DNA from 2 places in the Methylosinus sp. PW1 genome. Region 1 is predicted to be linked to the other one. Evidence: riboswitches for the same ligand, from Rfam matches in the RefSeq annotation. Region 1 holds a riboswitch; the other holds the start of a gene.
The links. A riboswitch is a leader RNA that binds a small molecule or an ion and turns the genes downstream of it on or off. The one in region 1 is predicted to bind thiamine pyrophosphate.
Positions count from the first base shown of each region.

Region 1 (7,246 bases):
TCCCCGCGCCGCCGCCTCGCCCAAAAGGAGCGCCGTGCCCGAGGGCGCGTCCACCTTCATGCGGTGGTGCATCTCGACGATCTCTATGTCCCAGGCGGAGCCGAGCGCCTTTGCGGCGCGCTCCACCAGCACGGCGAGAAGATTGACGCCGAGGCTCATATTGCCGGAGCGCACCACAGGAACGCGCTCGGCCGCAGCGGCGAGAGCGGCGAGGTCCTCGCCCGAAAATCCGGTGGTGCCGATGACATGGGCGACGCCGGCCGCCGCCGCGAGCCCGGCCAGCGCCACAGTCGTCGCGGGCGTCGAAAAATCAATGGCCACATCCGCCGTCGCCAGCGCGGCCGCGACATCGGCGGAAAGGCGCACCCCATTGGCGGGGCGCCCGACCAGCAGGCCGGCGTCCTCTCCAAGGACGGGGGAATCGGGCGATACGAGCGCGCCGGTCAGAGCGACGCCTTTCGTCTCGCCGGCGGCGGCGATGAGCATCCGGCCCATGCGGCCGGCGGCGCCGACGATGACCAGCCGCACATCGCTCATGACGCTTCGCCCCCCTTTTGAATCCACGCGGCCTCACTCGAGCCGGCGGCCAGTCTATACAGCCCCGATGCGCGAATGAGAAGGGGAGACGCCCCACCCGATCGGGCGGCTATTTGCCTTTCGGGCGGAAGGCGGCGACGCGCGCCGGATCTGTCTCTATATAGGCCGCGCCGATGAGATCGAGACAATAGGGCACGGCCGGCATCACCGCGTCGAGGCAGAGCTCGATTGCGGCCGGCTTTCCGGGCAGGTTGATGACGAGGCATTTGCCGCGATGCGCGGCCAATTGCCGCGACAATATCGCCGTCGGCGTCTGCGCCAGCGACACTTTACGCATCAGCTCGCCAAAGCCCGGCAATTCGCGCGGCGCGGCGGCGAGCGTCGCCTCCGGCGTCAGATCGCGCGGCGACGGCCCCGTGCCCCCCGTGGTGACGACGAGATCGCAGCCGATATTGTCGGCGAGATCGATGAGCGTGTCGCGCACGCTCTCGAAGCCGTCGGGGATGAGGCGCCGCTCTATGCGGAAGGGCGTGGTCAGCACCTTCTCGAAATAGGCGGCGATGGCCGGTCCGCTGATGTCCTCATAGACGCCGGCGCTGGCGCGGTCGGAGGCGGTGACGACGCCGATGACGGCTTGCTGTCTCTCAGTCATGCGCCGCACAATAGCGGGTCCAAGGCGCGAGACAACCGAAAGCTCCGTCGATCGTGACGACGAAGCAGCCTCGAATCGGAAGTGATGAACGATGGGGGAGCGGCGTCGCCTCTTCTGAGCGAGAGAGCGTTATCCGCAGCGTCGGCGCATCGAGCGCAATATTGGAAACGCGGCGACTGTATGAAATTCGAGCACAGCGCTCGCGAGATTGTCTGTCCGAGGCCTCCTCTCCGAAGCCTCCTGGGCGCGCGATATATCGCGCGCCCGGCGGCGTCACGAGCCTCGAGGCGAGCTTTGCGCCCGCCGGGCTCGCGTCGATCCGATAAGGATTACTCCTTCACAGAGGCCGGCTCGCAGCCGCACTTCGTGTAGCAAGCGTCCCGGTCCGTCTTGGCCTTCAGGAGACCCTCCGGGCCTGTCGAGAAGCGGTTCTTCACGGACACGTATTCGAAGTAGCACTTGTCGACGCAGACGCCCTGCTTGTCTTCATCCTTGATGTCGCAGCCGGCGAAAACCGGGCCGACCATGCCGAGCGACAGAGCAGCGGCCGTCACAATGGCGCGAATGTTCATTTGCCGTTTCCCTCTTTTGGACGTGGGAGCATTTGTCCCTTATTTTGTTACAGGGCGCATCGTCCCGCGGGGCAAATAGGCTGTTTCCGCTGCGACTGTCAATGTAATTGACATTTCGGTGTCGCGCCGAAGACGATGCGGAGAAAGCCTTCGCTGCATTGCAGAAAAAGCTCCCGCCCGCATTTTCTGACGAAAACCGCCGTCGCGCGCCTCATTCCGCGACGTAGATCTGCGCGCCCTTCTCCAAAAATTCCGCGCTCTTTTCGGCGAAGCCCTTCTCCCGCTCGGCGATGGCCGCCGCCTCCTCGCGCAGATCGCGCGTGATCTGCATGGAGCAGAATTTCGGCCCGCACATGGAGCAGAAATGCGCGACCTTATGCGCCTCCTTGGGCAGCGTCTCGTCGTGATAGCGGCGCGCCGTATCGGGATCGAGACCAATGTCGAACTGATCCTCCCAGCGGAAATCGAAACGCGCGCGGCTCATGGCGTTGTCGCGTTCCTGCGCCGCGGGATGGCCCTTGGCGAGATCGGCCGCATGCGCTGCGATGCGATAAGTGATGACGCCGGTCTTCACATCCTCGCGATCGGGCAGGCCGAGATGCTCCTTGGGCGTCACATAGCAGAGCATCGCCGTGCCGAACCAGCCGATCATCGCGGCGCCGATGGCGGAAGTGATGTGATCATAGCCGGGCGCAATGTCGGTGACGAGCGGCCCGAGCGTGTAGAAGGGCGCCTCGCCGCAATCGCGCAGCTGCTTTTCCATATTCACTTTGATCTTGTGCATCGGCACATGGCCGGGGCCTTCGATCATCACCTGGCAGCCCTTGTCCCAGGCGACCTTGGTCAATTCGCCCAGCGTCTCCAGCTCGGCGAATTGCGCTGCGTCATTGGCGTCGGCGATGCAGCCCGGACGCAAACCGTCGCCGAGCGAGAAGGAGACGTCATAGCGGCGCATGATGTCGCAAATCTCGTCGAAGCGCTCATAGAGGAAGCTCTCCGAATGGCGCGACAGGCACCAGCGCGCCATGATCGAACCGCCGCGCGAGACGATGCCGGTGACGCGATCCGCTGTGAGCGGCACATGGGCGAGACGCACGCCGGCGTGAATGGTGAAGTAATCGACGCCCTGCTCCGCCTGCTCGATCAGCGTGTCCTTGAACACTTCCCAATCGAGCTTGGTGGCGTCGCCGCCGACTTTCTCCAGCGCCTGATAGATCGGCACTGTGCCGATGGGCACGGGCGAGTTGCGGATGATCCAGTCGCGGATGTTGTGGATGTTGCGGCCGGTGGAGAGATCCATCACCGTATCGGCGCCCCAGCGGATCGCCCACACCATCTTCTCCACCTCCTCGGCGACCGAGGAGGTGATGGCCGAATTGCCGATATTGGCGTTGACCTTCACCAGGAAATTGCGGCCGATGATCATCGGCTCGGCTTCCGGATGATTGATGTTGGCGGGAATGATGGCGCGACCGCGGGCGATTTCCTCGCGCACGAACTCCGGCGTCACGAAAGCCGGAAGCGCGGCGCCGAAGCCCTCCCCCGCCTCGATCCGCTCCCCCGCCTGCGCGAAGGCGCGCTCGCGGCAGAGATTCTCGCGATGCGCGACATAGATCATCTCCTCGGTGACGATTCCGGCGCGCGCGAATTCGAGCTGCGTCGCCGGCGCCGAGCCGGCGGCGCGGCGAATGGCGCGCGGCGCGGGACAGGGCGGGACCAGCCGATCCTCGCCGACGAAGCCATTGTCCTCCGGCTTCACCGCGCGACCGTCATAGGCCTCGAGCCCGGCGCGGCTCTCCAGCCAGCGTCGCGCCGCCGGCAGGCCGGCCGCGAGATCGGGCGTGAAATCGGCGCAGCTATAGGGACCGGACGGGTCATAGACGCGCAGAGGCGCGTCGCCGGCGGAGGGGTGAAGCGCGATCTCGCGGACGGGAACGCGAATATCCTCGCGGCCGCGCGGCGCGAAATAGAGCTTGCGCGAGGCGCCGATCGGCCCGGTGGTCACGCTCTGGGGCGTCGTCGGGCGCTTGTCCTGCACGTTCATCGTCGCGCTCCATTGGTTCTGAGGATGGGCGGCGGGCGATGAAGTCGGGCGCGCCGTCCCGAAAAATCGGGCGTCGCGTCCTGCTGGCCTTCCCTCGCGCCGGCATTACCCGGATCAGGTTCGATGGGTGCTTCTCAGCCGCTCCTCTCGGAGAGGCGCCCCTCGCCATGCCGTGATTTTATCCGTGGCCTCGGATCGCGGCAAGCCGGCAATCATGCGCTGTGGCAAAAACGTGACAGACCTCGAATTATTCACGGAAATCCGGGCGACGGCGCTGTCGCGGGGCGAGCGCTCTGCTAGGGTCTCGGACAATAGTGAGTCGTGTGATGAGAACGCCGCCGGGTTGCCGAGTGCTTCTAAATGGCGTGTGAACGGCGACCGAAATCTGGGGCGGGGCGATAGATAATGAACGGATATTCCTGGCGTAATTTCGTCTCGGCGACGGCTCTGACAGTCTCTCTCACGGCTCCTGCGCTCGCGGCGGACGGCTATTTTCTGATCGGCTATGGCCCGCGTCAGAAGGCGCTGGGCGGCGCCGGCGTCGCCGATTCGCGGGATTCCATGGCGATCTCGATCAATCCGGCCGGCATTGTCGATCTCGAGCGCCAGATGCATCTGGGCATCACCGCCCTCATGCCCGAGCGCGGCTATTCCACCGAGGGGCGGCCCAAAGTGGTGGCGCCCGGCGATATTCGCAGCGGCCGTCCGATCTTTCCGGTGCCGAACAGCGGATATGTTTCGCCGATCGACGCCAATTCGTCCTGGGGCACGGCGTCCTACGGCAATGGCGGCATCGCCACTTCTTTCGATTTCGGCCATTATCACCCGCCGCTCGGCGGCCCGTTCGGCGGCGGCTACGCCGGCGTCAATCTGGAGCAGTCCTTCACCAGCTTCGCCTATGCGCAAAAATTCGGCTCGCTGGCGATCGGCATAGCGCCGACGATCGCGGTGCAGATGATCAATCTCCAGGGCCTCAAATCCTTCTCGCCCTATTCGAGCGACATGTATCGCCTGTCGGACAATGGCTACGATTGGTCCTTCGGCGGCGGCATGCGCTTCGGCATGCAATGGCGCGTGACGGATCAATTTCGCATCGGCGCCGCCGCGTCGACGCCCATGTTCATGACGCGCTTCGCCAAATATGCCGGCCTTTTCGCCGATGGCGGGCGCTTCGACATTCCCGCCTCGATCACCGCCGGCGTCGCCTATGACGTCACGCCCGATCTGACGGTGATGGCCGACTGGCGCCATATTTTCTATTCGGGCGTCTCCTCGGTGAGCAATCCGAGCTTCCCGGTCCTCTATCACTCGCTCGGCTCGTCGAATGGCCCCGGCTTCGGCTGGAAGGACACCGATTCGGCGTCCTTCGGCGTCGAATGGCGCGCTCAGCCGGGGCTCGCCCTACGTCTCGGCTATCATTATGCGACCAATCCGATACCGACGAACAGCGTGACGCTGAACATACTGGCTCCGATCATCAATGCGCATCACGCGAGCGCCGGCGTGAGCTACGCCATCACCAAAAATTCGACGATCGACGTCGCCTTCGTCTATGGCTTCAAGAACAGCGTCCGCGGGCGCGAGGCGCTGCCGCAGACGCCGGCGACGCCGTTCGGGGCCTATAATCCTGCCGCCAACGTCAATATCTGGCTGCGCGGAACCGAAGTCTCCATCGGCTGGAACTACAAATTCGACCTCGGCGACGATTCTTTCATCCCGACCCATCTCTGAAGACAGGTCGGCGGCGGCGAGAGCCGAGCGCGCCTGACCAGCCCAAGAGAAAAAGCAAAAGGCCGCGGCCCGCCAGACGGCGGCCGTGGCCTTTTCGCATGTCTCAGCCGATGACGATTTTCGGCGGCGCCTTGCGCGACTGCGTTTCCAGCAGGTTCTTCACCTTGGCGGCGAGCTCCTTGTAGATCGCCGCATGCGGGCCTTCCGGCGCGGAGGCGACGACCGGCGTGCCGGCGTCCGAGGTCTGGCGAATGGTGAGATCGAGCGGCACCTCGCCGAGGAAGGGGACGCCCAGCGCCTCGGCGTCCTTCCGCGCGCCGCCATGGGAGAAGATGTCGGTGCGGCCGCCGCAATGCGGGCAGAGGAAATAGCTCATATTCTCGATAATGCCGAGAATGGGCGTCGAGACCTTCTGGAACATGGCCACGCCGCGGCGCGCGTCGATCAGCGCCAGATCCTGCGGCGTCGAGACGACGACCGCGCCGGCGAGCGGCACTTGCTGCGCCATGGTCAGCTGCGCGTCGCCGGTGCCGGGCGGCATGTCGACGACGAGCGCGTCCAGCTCGCCCCAAGCGACCTCGCCCAGCATCTGGCCGAGCGCCTGCGCCACCATCGGCCCGCGCCAGACCATGGGCACATCCTCCTCGACCAGAAAGCCGATGGACATGATCTTGATCCCATAGGCCTCGAGCGGAATCATCTTATTGCCGACGACCTCGGGCTTGCCGCTGAGGCCGAACAGGCGCGGCGCGGAGGGGCCGTAGATGTCGGCGTCGAGCAGGCCGACGCGCCAGCCCTGCGCCGCGAGGCCGAGCGCCAGATTGGCGGAGGTTGTCGATTTTCCGACGCCGCCTTTGCCCGAGGAAACCGCGACGATATATTTGATCTTCTCGATCGCGGCGATGGTCTTGCGCTGCGGCGCCTGTCCCGGCGGCGGCGCGGCGGGCGCCGGCGCCCGCTCGGCGGTCAGCGTCACGATCGCCGCCTCTATCCCCGGCACGGTCTTCACAGCGCCCTCCACGGCGACGCGCAGCACCTCGAGCTCCTTGGCGCGCGCCGGATCGCCGGTGAGCGAGACGAAGGCCTTGGCCCCCGACACATTGACTCCGCTGACGAGGCCGGCCGCGACAATCGACTTGCCGTCCGGACCGGCGACGCTCTCCAGCGCTTTCAAGACTGATGCTTCATCGGCCACTGTCTTCGCCTTTCGCACGAACCCGCATCCGACGCCCTCACGAGGAGGGCGTCTTTTGGAAGCGTTCTACGCAATCGGTATGCCGATATTCGGCCGATGCGTCTACGGGTCCGCGCGCTGGCGCGTCACGCCCGCTGCTTCTGAACGAGAGCATTGCGGATGAGGCCGACGATGGCGGTGACGATCGCGCCCGACACGCCGCCGCCGACGAGCTGTCCCGCGAAAACGGCGATATCGAATCCGCCATTGCCCGCCGCCCCGGCGAGCGCCGGAATGAGCGAGGTGAGGATGGAGCCGCCGCCCGCGCCGCCGAGCGCGCCGATGATGGCGTTGGCGATTGGGCCGAGATCGAAACTCTTATTGGCCTTGGCGACGCCGGAGCCGCCGGCCGCGCCGGCAAAGAGCTGGATGATGAGATTGATGAGCGTCTCGGACATGGGCTGCGCCTTTCGTTAATGGTTTACGACCGTAACGAACTCGCGCGCGATGGCGGATTATCAACCCTGCCGGGACTG
Region 1 is NZ_JQNK01000009.1:607,002-614,247, forward strand. Features, by position in the region: gene dapB (4-hydroxy-tetrahydrodipicolinate reductase) at 1-537, opposite strand, end outside; gene mog (molybdopterin adenylyltransferase) at 647-1,189, opposite strand; gene K369_RS12140 (hypothetical protein) at 1,519-1,761, opposite strand; gene thiC (phosphomethylpyrimidine synthase ThiC) at 1,973-3,805, opposite strand; TPP riboswitch at 3,879-3,978, opposite strand; gene K369_RS12150 (OmpP1/FadL family transporter) at 4,211-5,536, shown strand; gene K369_RS12155 (Mrp/NBP35 family ATP-binding protein) at 5,640-6,731, opposite strand; gene K369_RS12160 (hypothetical protein) at 6,857-7,168, opposite strand.

Region 2 (7,246 bases), 970 kb from region 1:
GGGCTTCCTTTCCGTCATCGAGGAATTGCGGAAGATCGAGGCCGTCCGCGTCGTGCCGGGCCATGGGCCGGCGGTCGCTCCCTGGCCACAGGCGCTGGAGGCGCAAAAGGCCTATCTCGACCATCTCACCCGCGATTTGCGCGCCGATATCGCCAAAGGCGAGACTCTCGCGCGCGCGGTGACGACCGCCGGCCGCGGCGAAAAGCCCAATTGGCTGCTGTTCGAAGATTATCACACGCGCAACGCCACGGCCGGCTTCGCCGAGCTGGAATGGGAGGCCCCTTGAGCCGGCCGCGTTCACAGCGCTATGTTCGACAGATACCGGAGGAAGGCAGATGAGCCCTTGGACCGCGAGCCTTCAGGCTCGCAAATCGCCGAATGAGAGCGAGCCCCGCGGCTCACGGTCTCTCCCGCGCTCCCTCGCGATGGTCGCGGCGCTCTGCCTTTCGGCCGGCGCGGCGCTGGCCCAGGAGCAGAAGATCGATCCGTGGCCGGGCCTCGTCACCGATATTTTCCACGATCGCCCGATCGCGTCGCATGAGGGCGTGGTGGCGCTGGAGGCGCCGAAGCGGGCCGAGGACGCGGCCATCGTGCCGATGACCATCTCGCTGCTCGCGCCCGGCCTGCGCGCGGCGACGCTGGTCATCGACGAGAATCCCATGCCCATGGCGGCGGCCTTCTCCTTCGGCGAGGGCGCCGGCGTCACGAAGATCGAGACGCGCGTGCGCGTGAACTCCTACACCAATGTGCATGTCGTCAGCCAAACGGGCGATGGCGCGCTGCATTCTGTGGTGAAATTCGTGAAGGCCTCGGGCGGCTGCTCGGCTCCGGCGATCAAGGATCAGGACGAGGCCTCCGCCAATCTCGGCAAGATGAAATATCGCGAGCTGCCGAGCGAGAATCCCGCGCTGCGCGAGGCGCAGATCATGATCCGCCATCCCAATAATTCGGGATTGCAGATGGACCCGCTCACCCGCGCCTATATTCCCGCTCACTATGTCGACAAGGTGGAAGTGCGTCAGGGCGATGCGCTGATCTTCTCCATGGAGGGCGGAATTTCCCTGTCCGAGGATCCGAGCTTCCGCTTCGCCTACAAGCCCAATGGCGCCAAGGTGATGCGCGTCGAGGCGCGCGACAATCAGGGCAATGTGTTCAAAGGGGAATGGCCGATCGGCGGAGCGTCGTGAGACGCTTTTCGTCCGTCGCCTCCACCCACTCGCGGGCGCGCGCCTCCGGCTCCGCGGCGCGCAATATATCGGTGACGACGCAGGCGCTGTCCGCCCCCGCCGCCAGCGCCGCGCGGGCGCGCTCCGGCGTCAGCCCGCCGATGGCGACGAGCGGAATCGCGCCGATGCGGCGTTTCCAGACGCCGATCTTCTCCAGCCCCTGCGGGGCGAAGGCCATTTGCTTCAGCAAGGTGGGATAGATCGGCCCCAGCGCGATATAATCGGGGGCGAGCGCCAACGCCCGCTCCAGCTCCGCCTCGTCATGCGTGCTGACGCCGAGCCTTATTTCATGCGCGCGGATCGCGGCGATATCGGCCGTGTCGAGATCGCTCTGGCCGAGATGCACGAAATCGCAGGAAAGCTCGATGGCGAGCCGCCAATAATCATTGACGACGAGCAGCGCGCCATGGGCGGCGCAAAGGTCGCGAGCGCGGGCGATCTCCGCGCGCAGCGCCGCCTCCTCCCGATCCTTGACGCGCAATTGCACGAGCCGCACGCCGCAAGGCAACAGCCGGGGCAGCCAATCGGCGGAATCGACGATGAGATAGAAGGGATCGAGCGAAATCGCGCTCATGCCTCGAATCCATCGCCGAAGGCGCGGCCGAGCACGGGCGTCGAGGGCGCCGCCATGTCGCGCGGCTCCATCAGGCCGGAGAGATAGGCCGCCCGGCCCGCCTCTATGGCGAGCGCGAAGGCTCGCGCCATAGCGATCGGATCGCCGGCGCGCGCCACCGCCGTGTTGAGCAGCGCCGCGTCGAAGCCGAGCTCCATGACCGCCGCCGCCTGCGATGGCGCGCCGAGGCCGGCGTCCACGATCAGCGGCGTATCGGGAAAATGCGCGCGCAGCGCCCGGAGGCCGAAGAGATTGTTGATCCCGCGGCCGGAGCCGATCGGCGCGGCCCAGGGCATCAGCACGCGGCAGCCGGCGTCCAGCAGCCGCTCCGCGACGACGAGATCCTCTGTCGTATAGGGAAAGACGCAAAAGCCGTCGTCGCTGAGGATGCGCGCCGCCTCCACCAGGCCGAAGACGTCCGGTTGGAGCGTGTCCTCCTCGCCGATGACCTCGAGCTTGATCCAATTGGTTCCGAACAGCTCGCGCGCCATTTGCGCGGTGGCGACGGCCTCCTTGGCCGTGCGGCAGCCGGCGGTGTTGGGCAGCACGCGCACGCCCAGCTCGCGAATGAGCCGCCAAAAGCTCTCGCCCGCGCGCGAGCCTCCGGCCTCCCGCCGCAGCGAGACGGTGACGACCTCCGCCCCCGCGGCGCGGATCGCCTCGGCGAGTATCGCGGGCGAAGGATAGCGCGCCGTGCCGAGCAGGAAGCGGGAGGATAGGACCTCGCCATAGAGGAGGAGAGACGCAGTCATCGCATTCGGCTGGTTCGGGGCTCGACCGGAAACCGCATCGGCCATCAGTGCAGGAACAGCTTTCCGAGCACCAGAAGCGTGAGCGTGATGTTGGTCGCGAGCATCCATTTCACGGTGTTGAACTCGCCCTTCAGCAAGGCGAACTCGTGTTGAACGTCGCTGTCGATTTCCGTGACGATCGTGCTCATGGGCCGACCCTAACATGGAGTGCGTGGAGGAGGTAGCAAGTTCGACGAGCCCCTCACCCTCCCTGCCGCGGCGTGACGATCTCGATCGTATCGTCCTCGACCAGCAGCGTCTCGCCGCGATCCTTGCTGCGCACGAATTCCTGATTCACCGCCGTGGCGATGGTCTGCTCGCTAAAGCCCAATTCCTCGATGAGGCGCTCCAATGTGGGCGCCTCGACCTCGAGCGTCTGCCCATTCACCCTGATTCGCATTCATGACCTCCGGGAAGATCTCGCCCGTGAAGAGGAAGCGCGCGACGCGGCGCGCCAGCGCCGGCGCCAGCAAAAATCCATGCCGATAGAGCCCGTTGATAGAGAGCGTCCGGCCCTGGCGCGAAATGCGCGGCAGATTGTCCGGGAAGGCGGGGCGCACATCCGAGCCTGTCTCGACGATCTCCGCCTCGGCGAAAGCGGGATGAATGGCGAAGGCCGAATTGACCAGCTCGACGATGGAACGCGCGGTGACGCGGGAGCGCTCCTCATTCTCGATCATCGTCGCGCCGACCATGAACACGCCCTGCCCGCGCGGCACCACATAGACCGGGTGGCGCGGATGCAGCATGCGGACGGGGCGGGACAATTCGATCTCCTCGCTGCGCAGCACGAGCATCTCGCCCTTGACGCCGCGCAGCTCCGCCAGCTCGCCGCGCGCGGCGAAGCCGCGGCAATCGACGATCCAATCCGCCCGCGGGACAGAATCGGCGCAGAGCCGGATGCGAACATTGTCCATTGTCTGCAAACATTCGAACAGCGCCGCCATCGCCGCGCGCGGCTCGAGATGCGCCTCCTGCGGAAAATGGAGCCCGGCCGAGAATCGCCCGGCGAGCGCCGGCTCCAGCGCCGCGAGGCCATCGGCGTCCAGCCGCTCGAAACAGCGGGTGCGGCGGGAGAATTCGGTCAGCTCGGCGCGGTCGCGCGGCGGCGCGACGACGAGGCTGCCGGCGATTTTCGCGACGGGAATGTCCTTGGTCCAGAAGGCGAGCGCCTCCTCGCCGAGCGTCGCGACGATGGGCTCGGCGCTCTCCAATTCGCACCAGGGCGCGATCATGCCCCCGGCGAAATGCGAGCAGCCGCGGCCCGGCCCCGCCGCTCTCTCCACCAGCTCGACCTCGGCGCCGAAGGGCGCGCCGGCGCGAGCGATCTCGAAAGCCGCGGTCAGGCCGGCGACGCCGGCGCCGATCACGCCGATCAGCATCGATACGGCCCGATAGGGCCGAGGAATATCAGGAACATGCGACCTCCCTACGCCAGCGCGAACTGGATCAGGTTCGAAGGGTCGCCGAGCCGCTGTCACCAGCCATCCGGCCTCTCAGCCTCTTGCCGCGCGCCGCAGCGCGCAGGCGGCGAGGCTCCCCTGGGCGAGACCGAGATTCGCGCAGGTGGGGCCGCGCGTCAAGCGGGGCCGCCATGGAGGCCGAGCGATGGGGTGGTTTCCTCATCCTCAGGAGGCGGCGCAGCCGCCGTCTCGAAGGACGAGGAAGCCGAGCGCCTGCCGCCACTACTCCTGCGGAGCGCGCGCCGTGATCGTCAGAGCGTGAACGCGCGTCGCCAGCTCCTCGGCGAGCAGCGTGTTGACGATGCGATGCCGCTCGACGAGCCTCTTGCCCGCGAACGCCTCGCTCACCACCTCGACTCGAAAATGGCTCTCGCCGTCCTGGTGGTGGCCGCCATGCCCGGCGTGCTTGTCGGACTCGTCGATCACCTTCAAGGTGACGGGCGCGAGCCCTTCGGTCAGCTTCGAACGGATGCGGGCCTGGACGGCGCCGATATTGCCTTGCTCGGCCATAGTGGAATCCTCCTCGTCGCCTCGGTCCAAGCAAAATTCCCGCCGATTGAAATTGGCGTCGGGTTCCGCTTGCAGCCTGCGGCCAGTCTACCATAATGCAGCGCCATGGATTTGAATTCGCCCCTCTTCGATCGTATCCGCGTGAAGCCCGAGCAGAGGCAGGAGCGCCGCGAGACTCGTTTTCGCTGCGACGCCCCCGGCTGCGAGGCGGAGGGCGCCCATCGCGCGCCCATGGGACGGCTGCGCGAGGGGCAATATTTCTGCTTCTGCCTGGAGCACGTGCGGGAATATAATAATTCATACAATTACTTCAACGGAATGAGCGACGAGGATGTCGCCCGTTACCTGAAGGACGACGCCACCACCGGCCATCGCCCCACCTGGTCCATGGGCGTGAAGCGCGGACAGGCCTCCTTCCGCGAGGACCCGCTGCGGCCCGAGAATTTCGCCGATCCGATGGGCCTCTACCGGCAGCGGGCGCATCGCGCCCGGCCGCAGGCGGAGGCGAGCCCGCGCTATTCGGCGGTGACGATCAAGGCGCTGAATGCGCTCGGATTGGATGAGACCGCCGGTGCGGAGGCGATAAAGACGCGCTATAAGGAGCTCGTCAAACGTCACCATCCCGACGCCAATGGCGGAGATCGCTCCTGCGAGGAAAGACTGCGGGAGATCATTCACGCATATAAGACGTTGCGGGCCGCCAAGCTCGTTTGAACAAGCGTTTGACCAGGCCTTGCCGGCGCGAATGTCGCGAGCGCGCGTCGGCGAAACGGAGGATCAATGTCAACCCCAAGCGACAAAGCGGCCGGGTCCGCGCCCCTGCCGGACCTCAAAGTCTCCGTGCGCCAGCTATTCGGCATCGACTCCGATCTCGAGGTTCCCGCCTATTCCGAGCGGACCGAGCATGTCCCGGACAAGGATCCCGACTATCTCTTCGACCGCGAGACGACGCTCGCCATTCTCGCCGGTTTCGCCCGCAACCGCCGCGTGATGGTCACGGGCTATCACGGCACCGGCAAATCGACGCATATCGAGCAGGTGGCCGCGCGGCTCAACTGGCCTTGCGTGCGCGTCAATCTGGACAGCCATGTCTCGCGCATCGATCTCGTCGGCAAGGACGCGATCGTGCTGAAGGACGGCAAGCAGGTGACGGAGTTCCGCGACGGCATTCTGCCCTGGGCGCTCCAGCACAATATCGCGCTGTGCTTCGACGAATATGACGCCGGCCGCCCGGATGTGATGTTCGTCATTCAGCGCGTGCTGGAAGTCTCCGGCCGGCTGACGCTGCTCGATCAGAACCGCGTCATCCGTCCGCATCCCGCCTTCCGCCTCTTTGCCACCGCCAACACGGTCGGCCTCGGCGACACATCGGGCCTCTATCACGGCACGCAGCAGATCAATCAGGGCCAGATGGACCGCTGGTCCATCGTCTCGACGCTCAATTATCTGCCGCATGACGCCGAGACCAATATCGTGCTCGCCAAGGTGAAGAGCTTCAACGCCACCAAGGAAGGCCGCGACGCCATCAATAAGATGGTGCGCGTCGCCGACCTCTCGCGCAACGCCTTCATGTCCGGCGATCTCTCCACGGTGATGAGCCCGCGCACGGTCATCACCTGGGCGGAGAATTCCGAGATATTCGGCGATGTCGGCTTCGCCTTCCGGCTCACCTTCCTGAACAAATGCGACGAGCTCGAGCGTCCGCTCGTCGCCGAGTTCTACCAGCGCTGCTTCGGCAAGGAATTGCCCGAGAGCGCGGTGAATGTGGTGATGTCCTGAGCCCTCGAGCGCAACCTATCCACCCTCCCCTTTAGGGGGGAGGGGCGGCCGGCGCTTGCGACGGGCGTTCTTTATGGAACGCCCTACGGCCGGACGGGATGGGTGAAACTGCCGAGACTCGGGAGCATCCCCTCCCGAGCGCGCTCGTTCCCTCTCATGCGCGACGGCTTTAGGATAGGACTATCATCCTCCCACGCCGAAGCGCCCGGCCGCCTCGCGGCGGCGGGGGAGGAGGGGCGGCTCGGGACGCTCCGACACCTTTCGGCCGCAGCGCGAAGAGATATTCGTGGTTTCGGAGCGTCCCGAAACGCCGCTTCGCCTTCTCGTCGACGTCCCGAGGCGCTTTCGGACCCGCGAATTCTGGGTTTTCACGGGCAAGACCCGATCGCTTCCGAATGCCTGGGATCACGGAACGGCTCTCGCCCTCCCTATGGACGGGAGAGAAACGCCGGCCCGGCGACGCGCCGCCTGTCCAGGGACGGGGGTCGCCGTCCCGGATGGAGCCGGCCCCCGCCCGCGGTCCATGACCCGAGGAACGCGCCCTTGCGTCGGCGGGAGCGAGAGGGATATAGGAATATTTTCAGGATGCGTCAAGGGGCGGCGCGAACAGATGACGACAGCTATTCAGGAAATGGTATCGTCGGGTGACGCCTTCTTCCGGCGACGACGTTTCACGGGACGAGATAGCTGCAATGTAGGTATCTCGTCGGGGTGCGCAACTGCTCTCTGGAATGCCCGGACTGCCGGAATATCACGGCGCAAAATAAGAGATAGGAGGGTCAGGAGGTCTGGGCCTATCTGTCGATCATCGAGTGTAGGGCTGCTAGCCCCGTAATAGGCGTCGACGTTGTGTCCGATACCCAC
Region 2 is NZ_JQNK01000009.1:1,581,671-1,588,916, forward strand. Features, by position in the region: gene K369_RS17265 (quinoprotein relay system zinc metallohydrolase 2) at 1-286, shown strand, start outside; gene K369_RS17270 (quinoprotein dehydrogenase-associated SoxYZ-like carrier) at 426-1,187, shown strand; gene K369_RS17275 (thiamine phosphate synthase) at 1,153-1,800, opposite strand; gene K369_RS17280 (thiazole synthase) at 1,797-2,591, opposite strand; gene K369_RS26615 (hypothetical protein) at 2,636-2,779, opposite strand; gene thiS (sulfur carrier protein ThiS) at 2,833-2,982, opposite strand; gene K369_RS17290 (FAD-dependent oxidoreductase) at 2,951-4,012, opposite strand; TPP riboswitch at 4,040-4,183, opposite strand; gene K369_RS17295 (BolA family transcriptional regulator) at 4,316-4,603, opposite strand; gene K369_RS17300 (J domain-containing protein) at 4,709-5,317, shown strand; gene cobS (cobaltochelatase subunit CobS) at 5,384-6,382, shown strand; gene K369_RS24865 (TIR domain-containing protein) at 7,007-7,246, opposite strand, start outside.
Region 2: linked by a shared signal. The riboswitch ahead of K369_RS17290 (FAD-dependent oxidoreductase) and the one ahead of thiC (phosphomethylpyrimidine synthase ThiC) in region 1 are both predicted to bind thiamine pyrophosphate.